Regions from separate parts of the Rhizobium sp. TAL182 genome, predicted to be linked through region 2. Evidence: predicted binding sites of a transcription regulator. Region 2 holds the regulator's gene; the other holds the start of a gene.
What was found. Region 2 encodes LexA, which represses DNA repair genes until DNA is damaged. Its sites were predicted from a motif close to TGTTCNNNNTGTGTTCNG; they were not measured.
Positions count from the first base shown of each region.

Region 1 (5,647 bases), 380 kb from region 2:
TGGCGCTGCCTTCCGCCTTGACTCCTATCGTATCCTCGATGGTGCCGGTCAGCGTGCGGAAAAGATCGGTATCGAAGACGCTCTGAACGCCCTGGAGGATGCAGGCCATGCGCTCCAGACCCATGCCGGTGTCGATCGACGGACGCGGCAGCGGATTGCGAACACCCGGCTCGGTCTGCTCGAACTGCATGAAAACCAGGTTCCAGAATTCCAGGAAACGGTCGCCGTCTTCCTCGGGCGAACCGGGAGGGCCGCCCCAGACATTCTCGCCCTGGTCGATGAAGATTTCCGAGCACGGGCCGCAGGGGCCGGTATCGCCCATCTGCCAGAAATTGTCGGAGGTCGGGATGCGGATGATCTTGTCGTCGGAGAAACCGGCGATCTTCTTCCACAAAGCCGCGGCTTCCTCGTCTTCGGAATAGACGGTCACCAGCAGACGATGCTTCGGCAGGCCGAACCCTTCGGTCACCAGCTTCCAGGCAAGCTCGATCGCATTCTCCTTGAAATAATCGCCAAAGGAGAAATTGCCGAGCATTTCGAAGAAGGTCAGGTGACGCGCGGTATAGCCGACATTGTCGAGGTCGTTATGTTTGCCGCCGGCGCGCACGCACTTCTGCGAGGTTGTCGCCGTCGCATAAGGACGTTTCTCAAGGCCGGTGAAGACGTTCTTGAACTGCACCATGCCGGCATTGGTGAACATCAGCGTCGGGTCGTTGCGCGGCACGAGCGGACTGGACGGAACGATCTCGTGGCCGTTCTTCTTGAAATAGTCGAGGAAGGTCGACCGGATATCGTTCACGCCGCTCATTCTATGCCCTTCAATGCGGCCCGAGGCCGGTAAATACAAATCCATCGGCTTTTAACGTTCGCCTCCGCCACTGTCCAGCAGACAAACAAAACCGGCGGTATTCTGATGAGGGAATGCAGCCGGCTGAAATATCAGATCAAGTTCAAGCGCGAAAATTACATTTCCACGGCGGCATCGCCGTCATCGGCATCCGGACCGCCATTCTGCAGGAACCGGTCGGCGATCAGACCGGCATTCTGGCGCAGCGCCAGCTCGATTTCGCGGGCGAGATCCGGATTGTCGCGCAGAAAGGTCTTGGCGTTTTCGCGGCCCTGGCCGAGACGCTGGCTGTTATAGGAGAACCAGGCGCCTGACTTCTCGACGATACCGGCCTTGACGCCGAGATCGACGAGTTCGCCCGTCTTCGACACGCCTTCGCCATACATGATGTCGAACTCGACCTGCTTGAAGGGAGGCGCCATCTTGTTCTTGACGACTTTGACGCGGGTCTGGTTGCCGACCACCTCTTCGCGCTCCTTGACCGAGCCGATGCGGCGAATGTCGAGGCGCACGGAGGCATAGAATTTCAGCGCATTGCCGCCCGTCGTTGTCTCAGGCGAACCGAACATGACGCCGATCTTCATGCGGATCTGGTTGATGAAGATCACCATGCAGTTCGACTTGGAGATCGAAGCGGTCAGCTTGCGCAGCGCCTGGCTCATCAGGCGGGCTTGCATGCCCGGCAGACTGTCGCCCATCTCGCCTTCGATTTCGGCCCGCGGCGTCAGGGCGGCGACCGAGTCGACGACGAGAACGTCGACGGCGCCGGAGCGCACCAGCGTGTCGGTGATTTCGAGCGCCTGCTCGCCGGTGTCTGGCTGCGAGATCAGAAGGTTCTGCAGATCGACGCCAAGCTTGCGGGCATAGACCGGATCGAGCGCGTGTTCGGCATCGACGAAGGCGCAGATGCCGCCCTTCTTCTGCGATTCCGCAATGGTCTGCAGCGCAAGCGTTGTTTTGCCCGAGCTTTCCGGCCCATAGATTTCAATGATACGGCCCTTCGGCAGGCCGCCAATGCCAAGCGCGATATCGAGGCCAAGCGAGCCCGTCGAAACCGTCTCGATCTCGACAACGTTCTCGTTGGAACCGAGTTTCATGATCGAGCCCTTGCCGAACGACCGCTCTATCTGTGAGAGTGCCGCTTCAAGCGCCTTGCTTTTGTCCACCGATTTGTCCTCTACCAGCCGCAATGAATTCTGAGACATCCGATCCACCTTTAGGTTATTGAAGCCGCTCAAGCAATGTCGAGTTTGTACCCGATTTGTTCCATTCCCGCAATAGGCGTACAAACATTTGAAAGAGAAAGGCAAAACGGTCCGTGTTCTACTTTTGTTTAATCGATGCAAAGCAACGGCTTAGACCATATAAGCCGGCTTTGTCGCAGCCAGGCGGAACGCTTCGATTCGCCCTTCGCGGGTTATGAGAGCGGGTGAGTTGATGAAAAAGATTCTCGTTCTCGGCGGTGCCCATGTCGACAGGCGTGGCCGCATCTCCGGCGAAACGGCGCCAGGCGCCAGCAATCCCGGCACCTGGTTCGAGGAGCCGGGCGGCGGCGGTTTCAATGCGGCGCGCAACCTTGCAAGACTGGGCTTTCACGTGACGATGATCTCGCCGCGCGGCGGCGATCCCTTCGGCGAAATGGTCGGCGAAGCTGCCGATTTCGCCGGCATTGACGACCGCCCGTTCGTCTTCCTCGACCGCAAGACACCGAGCTACACAGCGATCATCGAGAACAACGGCGACCTCGTGATCGCCCTTGCCGACATGGATCTCTATCGGTTCTTCGTGCCGCGGCGCCTGTCCATCCGCTGGGTGCGCGAGGCCTTCGCCGCCCATGATTTCATTCTCGTCGACGCCAATCTGCCGGAAGAGACGATCGCGGCGATTGTCGCCAAGGCGAACTTCCTGGCCAAACCCGTCGCGGCCATCGCCATCTCGCCGGCCAAGGTGGTCCGGCTGAAACCCTGCATTGGAGATATCGACTATCTGTTCCTGAACGAGGCCGAAGCCGCTGCCGTTACAGGCGTGCAGCCGGAGGATTCGGGCGGCTGGCTGCCGCTCCTGAACGAGATCGGCATCAGAAACGCCGTCGTCACCCGCGGCCGGCGCGAGCTCGTTGCGATTTGCAAAGACCGCGCCGTGGCGCTGCAGCCGCCAATCGCCGATACCGTCGCCGATGTCACGGGCGCCGGCGATTCCCTTGCCGCCGGCACGCTCGCCGCCTTGATATCAGGCCTGCCGCTTGAAGAGGCCATTCGCCACGGCGCGGCGGCGGCAGCGCTCACGGTGCAGTCGCGGCACGCCGTCAACGAAAATCTGACGCCGGACCTCTTGAATGAGGCGCTTGCCCTTGTTCCCGAGGTCAGAATTCTACATTGAAGCGACTGAATTAAAGAGTTGAGCATGATGCCGTTCGAGAGCCGCCACGCTTTTCGCTATCATGCTCTGCCGATCACAGGACAAGATCATGACCAAGCCAATCTCCCCTCTTCTGCCGATCGCCTATTCGAAGGAGGTCGCCAGCGCCAAGCAGCGCGGCGCACCGCTGGTGGCGCTGGAATCGACCATCATCACCCATGGCATGCCCTATCCCGGTAATATCGAAATGGCGCGCAGCGTCGAGACGATCATTCGCGAACAGGGCGCGGTGCCGGCGACGATCGCGGTCATCCACGGCACGCTGCATATCGGCCTTGAAGCCGCGCAACTGGAGCAGCTTGCCAAGGCAACCGAGGTGATGAAGGTGTCGCGCGCGGATCTTGCCTTCGCGATCGCCGAGCGCCGCACCGGCGCCACCACGGTCGCGGCGACGATGATCGCGGCGGCCCGCGCCGGCATTCGTGTCTTTGCCACAGGCGGCATCGGCGGCGTGCATCGCGGCGCCGAGGAAAGCTTCGATATATCAGCCGATCTCGAGGAGCTAGCGCGCACCGGCGTTATCGTCGTCTGCGCCGGCGCCAAGGCGATCCTCGACATTCCGAAGACTCTCGAAGTGCTGGAGACCCGCGGCGTGCCTGTGGTCACCTATGAGAGCGAAGAATTCCCCGCCTTCTGGTCGCGCTCCTCAGGCATCCGCAGTCCGCTGTCGCTGAACAGCCCAGCGGCCATCGCCAATTTCCAGACGGTGCGCGAGCAGCTCGGTATCGACGGCGGCATGCTCGTCGCCAATCCGGTGCCGGAAGCCGACGAGATCGCGCGTGAAGAGATGGAGATCTACATCGAGCGGGCCTTGGACAGTGCCGAACGCGACGAAGTGACCGGCAAGGCGGTGACGCCCTATCTGCTCTCGACCATCTTCGACCTGACGGACGGCCAGAGTCTCAAGACGAATATTGCGCTTGTTGAAAACAATGCGCGGCTGGCGGCAGAGATTGCCGTGGCGCTGGGGGAGTGAGGCCTACGGGGCTGGCCGGAACCGCCTTGCCCAGATAGGTGGTGCCGTTCCAGCCCCCCTCTGCCCTGCCGGGCATCTCCCCCACAGGTGGGGAGATTACAAGCTGCGAAATCTTCGGTTCACATCAACGTTTCGCCAAGCTGCAATGGATACTTGGTTGGGGAAGCCGCTGCGCCCAGCCGATCTCCCTCCGTGTGGGGGAGATGCCCGGCAGGGCCGAGGGGGGTGCGGCACGGCACAGCGTGCCCTCCAACACTCACTTCCCTCACCCGTCCAGCGTCTCTTTCACCACAACAGCCAATTGCTTCAGCGAGAAAGGCTTCGGCAAAAATCCGAATTTCGCATCCGGCGGCAGATTGCGGGCGAAGGCATCCTCGGCATAGCCGGAGACGAAGATGAATTTCAGATCGGGGTAGTTCTTACGCAGCTCCCGCAGCAGCGTCGGGCCGTCCATTTCGGGCATCACGACATCGGAAACGACGATGTCGACCTTGCCCTCAAGCTCCTCCATGATGCTCAGAGCCTCGACGCCCGAGCCCGCCTCATGCACGGTGTAGCCGCGCGTTTCCAGCATGCGCTTGCCGCCGCGGCGCACCGCTTCCTCGTCTTCGACGAGAAGGACGACGGCCGAGCCGGTCAGGTCCTCCGGCTGCTGCGCGGCCACCGCGGGGGCGGCTGGGACTTCATTGATCGCGTTGTCGATCGAACCCGCCTCCGCGGCAATCGCCGGCTCGGGGATGTGGCGCGGTAGGAAGACCCGGAAGGTCGTGCCTTTGCCGACTTCGGATTCCGGCTGGATGTAGCCGCCAGACTGTTTGACGATACCGTAGACCATGGCGAGACCGAGCCCGGTGCCCTTGCCGACATCCTTGGTGGTGAAGAAGGGCTCGAAAATCTTGTCCATGATCTCGGGCGCGATGCCTGTACCGGTATCGGCGACTTCGACCAGCACCATGTCCTCGGCCGGCATGTAAGAATAGTTGAAGGCCGCGACGTCGGCAGCGGTCAGATTGCGGGTGCGCAACGTCAGCGTTCCGCCGTCGGGCATGGCGTCGCGCGCATTGACGCAGAGATTGATCAGCACCTGCTCGAATTGCGAAAGGTCCGTTTTGACGGGCCAGAGATCGCGGCCATATTGCACATCGAGCTTGACATTGGTGCCCGAGAGCAGCCGGTCGACCAGCATGCGCAGGTCGCCGACGACATCGGTGAGGTTCAGCACCGAGGGCCGCATCGTCTGCTTGCGCGAGAAGGCGAGCAGCTGGCGCACCAGCACCGCGGCGCGGTTGGCGTTGCGTTTGATCTCCATCAGATCGGCGAAGCTTGCATCGGAAGGACGCGCCTGCAGCAGCAGATGATCGGAAGAAAGCAGGATCGCCGTCAAGACGTTGTTGAAGTCATGCGCA
Region 1 covers NZ_CP021024.1:2,499,443-2,505,089, forward strand. The annotation lists gene alaS (alanine--tRNA ligase) at 1-808, opposite strand, end outside; gene recA (recombinase RecA) at 964-2,052, opposite strand; gene Tal182_RS12595 (carbohydrate kinase family protein) at 2,282-3,226, shown strand; gene Tal182_RS12600 (pseudouridine-5'-phosphate glycosidase) at 3,315-4,241, shown strand; gene Tal182_RS12610 (PAS domain-containing sensor histidine kinase) at 4,507-5,647, opposite strand, start outside.
Region 1: a site for LexA is predicted at 2,099-2,116, ahead of recA (recombinase RecA). Genes of this name have one in related genera too.

Region 2 (5,647 bases):
ATCGTGCTGCTTCTGCCGGCTCCCCGGCCGCCGGATCTGGTGATTTCGGAGGATGGCAGTCTGGTTGCGGTTGTCGCGGCTGAGGCAATAGCTTCCAACCGTGAAAACCCGCCGGATTTCATCTTCGACCAGTGGCAGCGAGCGCTGGTCCTGCCGACACATGATCCGCCGAAGATGCTGGATGGTCCGGCTATCCCGCCGGAAGGAGAAGACCGCCGTGTCAGGCTTTCCCGCGATCAGCAGAACGAAGCGAGCGCAGCGATGCGGGCAGCCGCAGCAGGCGGTGAAGCAAACCGCTTTTCCTGCGTCAAGAAAGCCTGGTGCACATCAAGACTCGGCAATGGCCATATCGTCACCGTCATCGACAATGCCGCCTATCTCGGCCCGGCCTGCGATACGGCCGATATCGTCGTGACCTCGGTCCGTCTGCGCTTCGACAGCTGCCGCTCAGGCGGCACGCTTTTCACCGGCGAGACGCTGCGCAGGACCGGTTCCGTCGAATTGCGCTTCGCCGGTGCCGACCTGGAGGTCACCACCGCCTTCGATGCTTTGTCGCGACCATGGATGCGCCACCGCGCCTATGATTGGCGCAACGATCGTTTTACCGATTCCGGCCCATCCGGCGTCAGTGATAGCGACGGATGAGGCCGACGAGCTTGCCCTGCACCTTGACGCGGTCGGGTCCGAAGATGCGGGTCTCGTAGGCCGGGTTGGCGGCCTCGAGCGCGATCGAGGCACCCTTGCGGCGGAAACGCTTCAGCGTTGCTTCCTCGTCGTCGACGAGGGCAACGACGATATCGCCGGGACTTGCGGTGCTGCCGTTGCGGATGATCACGGTATCGCCGTCGAAGATGCCGGCATCGATCATCGAATCGCCCTTGACCTCCAGCGCATAGTGCTCACCGGAGCCGAGCATATCCGCGGGAACGACGATGTCGTGGGTGTTGTTCTGGATCGCCGAGATCGGAACGCCGGCGGCGATACGTCCCATGACCGGCACAGAGATGGAGTTGCCATTGTCGGCGACCGGCTTTGGCGCAGCGGGGGCGGCGACCGGCTGGGGCTTTCCGAGGCTGCCCTCGATGACGCTCGGCGAAAAACCGCGGCGCTGTTGAAGGCTGGGGTTATAGGCCTCCGGAAGTTTGATCACTTCAAGCGCCCGGGCGCGATTCGGTAGGCGGCGAATGAAGCCGCGCTCCTCGAGCGCCGTGATCAGCCGGTGGATTCCGGATTTCGAGGCGAGATCCAGGGCATCCTTCATTTCGTCGAAAGAGGGAGGGACGCCGGATTCCTTCATGCGCTCATGAATGAAAAGGAGAAGCTCCTGTTGTTTGCGCGTGAGCATCGACGTCAGACCCCGTGATTGAAACAAATCCAGAACAGACACTATATGTTCCATATGTGTTCCGCAAGTAGCTAAATTTCCGTAAAACTTCGCGCCAACTCGTCGAGATTTTTATTTTCATTCGCCGGATTGGTGCACATGTCTTGCATTGAGCGAGGTGCTGTCGCACATCTCTTGCCGGTTTCAGGAGGGATATTCATGAACGCGCATTCCGCCAAGTCGCACCCGCTGGATCATGTCGTGCTGCCCGTGGTCAATATCGATCTGGCGCGTGAAAGGCTCGGCAAGCTCGGTTTCACCGTCGCCGCTGATGCGCGCCATCCCTTCGGAACGGAGAATGCCTGCGTCTTTTTCGCCGACAAGACCTATCTGGAGCCGCTTGGCGTTGCGAGTGTCGAGGAGAGCGAGGCAGCGGCCCGCCAGGGCAATGTCTTCATTGCCCGCAATCGCGCCTTCCGTTTCCGCTGCGGCGAGGAGGGACTTTCTGCGCTGGCCTTCCTCAGCGAGGATGCCGGCGTCGATCATAAGCGCTTCGTCGGCAACGGCGCGAGCGCCGGTGAGATGTTGCAATTCAGCCGGCCGATGCGGATGCCGGATGGTTCGGAGAGCGTCGGCAGCTTCAAGCTGGCCTTTGCAGCTGATTTGCGCGCCCCCGATTTCTTTCTCTTTACCTGCCAGCGCATCAATTCGTTCCCGACAGATCGCGCCGCGCTGGAGACGCATGCCAATGGCGTGATCGGTATCGCCGAGATCGCGCTTTGTGCGCCGGACCCGGCGGCATTCGCCGCTTTCGTCGGACTTGCGATAGGGCAGGCGGCGGCCGAGAAAACCGGTTTCGGCGTGAATATCGCGGCATCGAATGCGAAGATCAGCCTGATGACGCCGGAAGGGCTGGAGGCCTACTTCGAGCTTGTCGTCTCCTCCGCCGATCGTGGCCTGCGCGGCCGGGCAATCCTCTTCACTGTCGCCGATCTTGCCGTGACAGAAGCGCATTTGGCTGCTAACGGGGTGACCTACACGCGCAAGAACAACCGCATTCTGGTGAAGCCCACGCCCGGGCAGGGTGCGCTCTTCGCCTTCGAGGAAAAACGATGAGCACCGACACGAATTCCGAAGTCAGGATCGGCGAAGGCGAAGGCCAGGTCACCTTTTCCAATACCGCCCGCCTGTCGCTGATTGCCGGCCCATGTCAGATGGAGAGCCGCGATCACGCCTTTATGGTCGCCGGCACGCTGAAGGAGCTTTGCGGCAAGCTCGGCATAGGCCTTGTCTACAAGAGCTCCTTCGACAAGGCGAACCGCACCTCGCTCTCGGCAGAGCGCGGCATCGGCCTGGAAAAAGGCATGGAGGTCTTTGCCGACCTCAAGAAGGAATTCGGTTTTCCCGTCATAACCGACGTCCATACGGCCGAGCAATGCGCCGAGGTGGCCAAGGTGGTCGATGTCCTGCAGATCCCGGCCTTCCTCTGCCGTCAGACCGACCTTCTGATCGCAGCCGCCAGGACCGGCCGCGCCGTCAATGTCAAGAAGGGCCAGTTCCTCGCCCCCTGGGATATGAAGAACGTCCTGAAGAAGCTCAATGCCAGCGGCAATCCGAACGTGCTGCTGTGCGAGCGCGGCGCCTCCTTCGGCTACAATACGCTGGTTTCCGACATGCGCTCGCTGCCGATCATGGCGGCGATAGGCGCGCCCGTCATTTTCGATGCGACCCACTCCGTCGCCCAGCCGGGCGGGCAGGGCGAATCCTCGGGCGGTCAGCGCGAATTCGTCGAGACGCTGGCACGCGCGGCAGTGGCGACGGGTATTGCCGGCGTCTTCCTCGAAACACACCAGGACCCTGACAACGCACCATCCGACGGCCCGAACATGGTCTATCTCAAGGACATGCCGCGGCTGCTTGAGAAATTGCTTGCGTTTGATGCGGTCGCCAAGGCCTGACCTTCAACAGGATGACACGATCGTGGTCTAGGCCACTTGGGAATGCCGATTCGAAGGCTGGTAATTGCGCATTGTAATTTGCACGCCTTCGATTATGACAGGCTTCGAACGTTTGATCACCCACCGAGCAGGAAGAACCCATGACTGCAATCACCGATATCATCGCCCGCGAGATCCTCGATAGCCGTGGCAATCCCACCGTCGAAGTCGACGTCTATCTCGAAGACGGCAGCATGGGCCGCGCGGCCGTTCCCTCGGGCGCCTCGACGGGCGCGCATGAGGCGGTCGAGCTGCGCGACGGCGGCAAGCGCTATCTCGGCAAGGGCGTCGAAAAGGCGGTCGAGGCGGCCAACACCGAGATCTTCGACGCGATCGGCGGCATCGACGCCGAAAACCAGATCCAGATCGACAACATCATGATCGAGCTCGACGGCACGCCGAACAAGTCGCGCCTCGGCGCCAATGCGATCCTCGGCGTGTCGCTCGCCGTCGCCAAGGCTGCCGCCCAGGCATCCGGCCTGCCGCTTTACCGTTACGTCGGCGGCGCTTCCGCGAGCCTCCTGCCGGTGCCGATGATGAACATCATCAACGGCGGCGCCCATGCCGACAACCCGATCGACTTCCAGGAATTCATGATCCTGCCGGTCGGCGCCGATTCGATCGCCGAAGCCGTGCGCATGGGTTCGGAAGTCTTCCATACGCTCCGCAAGGAGCTTGCCGCGCAGGGCCACAACACCAATGTCGGCGACGAAGGCGGCTTCGCCCCCGGCCTGAAGAGCGCGCCCGAAGCCCTCGACTTCATCATGAAGTCGATCGAGAAAGCCGGCTACAAGCCGGGCGACGACATGTGCCTCGGCCTCGACTGCGCCTCGACGGAATTCTTCAAGGACGGCAAGTATGTTCTCGAAGGTGAAGGCCGCACGCTCGAATCAGGCGCCATGGCCGAATATCTGGCAGAGCTTGCCGGCAAATACCCGATCATCTCGATCGAAGACGGCATGGCCGAAGACGACTGGGATGGCTGGAAGGCACTGACCGATCTGATCGGCAACAAGACCCAGCTCGTCGGCGACGATCTCTTCGTCACCAACTCCGCGCGCCTTCGCGACGGCATCCGCATGGGCGTCGCCAACTCGATCCTCGTCAAGGTCAACCAGATCGGTTCGCTGACGGAAACGCTCGATGCTGTCAACACGGCGCACAAGGCGGCCTATACCGCCGTCATGTCGCACCGCTCCGGCGAAACCGAAGATTCGACCATCGCCGATCTCGCCGTCGCCACCAACTGCGGCCAGATCAAGACCGGTTCGCTGTCGCGTTCCGACCGTCTTGCCAAGTACAATCAGCTGATCCGCATCGAGGAAGGCCTCGGCCCTCAGGCGCAGTACGCCGGTCGCTCGATCATCAAAGGCTGATCCTTCCGATTTTTGCGGCTCGACCCGCGCCTCCCGGCGCGGGTTTTTTCTTGCGCGCTTTTTACGGTCAATGAACGGTTAATCTCTGTGCGTTATGCTGAACGAATTGGTAATGCGTTCAAGAGCATGCGTGTATGTGGACAAAGCATCATAAGAAGAGAAAGCTCGGCCGCTTCGTCATTCCGGCCATGACGGTCGCCTTCCTTTCCTATTTCGGTTATCATTGCATCCATGGCGATTATGGCCTGCGGGCGACGGAGACGTTCGAGCGTCAGCGCGTCGCGCGCGAACGAGAGCTTGCCGTCTTGAAGGCGAAGCGCGAACATCTGGAGAGCCAGGTGGCGCTGCTGAGTGATGGCTCGCTCGACAAGGATATGCTGGACGAAAAGGCGCGATATCAGCTGAATATGTCGCGTGCGGACGAGATCGTCATATTCAACCATTATTCCAATTAACCGGAATTCGGTTAATTGGAATTTCTGGTTTATTTCCAGTAATTTAGCGCCGAATACGAGCCATGCAATTATGGCATTGCTGTGGTCATATTTCTTCCCTATGGTACGCGCCACCGAGAAACGATAAACCCATAGGGAGGGTTGAATGGCGCCGCGAAAGACCGCGACCGTTTCCAGCCGCAAAACTGCAGCAAAACCAGCAGCCAAAGCATCGAATGGAGGCCCGGTAGCCGACTTCGATCGGGATGAGGAACTCAAGGCCTATCGCGAGATGCTACTGATCCGCCGCTTCGAGGAGAAGGCCGGTCAGCTTTACGGCATGGGCTTCATCGGCGGCTTCTGCCATCTCTACATCGGTCAGGAAGCTGTCGTCGTCGGCATGCAGATGGCACAGAAGGAAGGCGATCAGGTCATCACCGCCTATCGCGACCACGGGCACATGCTGGCAACCGGCATGGAGGCGCGCGGCGTCATGGCGGAACTGACCGGGCGCCG
Region 2 covers NZ_CP021024.1:2,115,778-2,121,424, forward strand. The annotation lists gene Tal182_RS10655 (ComEC/Rec2 family competence protein) at 1-645, shown strand, start outside; gene lexA (transcriptional repressor LexA) at 626-1,345, opposite strand; gene Tal182_RS10665 (VOC family protein) at 1,544-2,440, shown strand; gene kdsA (3-deoxy-8-phosphooctulonate synthase) at 2,437-3,282, shown strand; gene eno (phosphopyruvate hydratase) at 3,423-4,697, shown strand; gene Tal182_RS10680 (septum formation initiator family protein) at 4,832-5,152, shown strand; gene pdhA (pyruvate dehydrogenase (acetyl-transferring) E1 component subunit alpha) at 5,298-5,647, shown strand, end outside.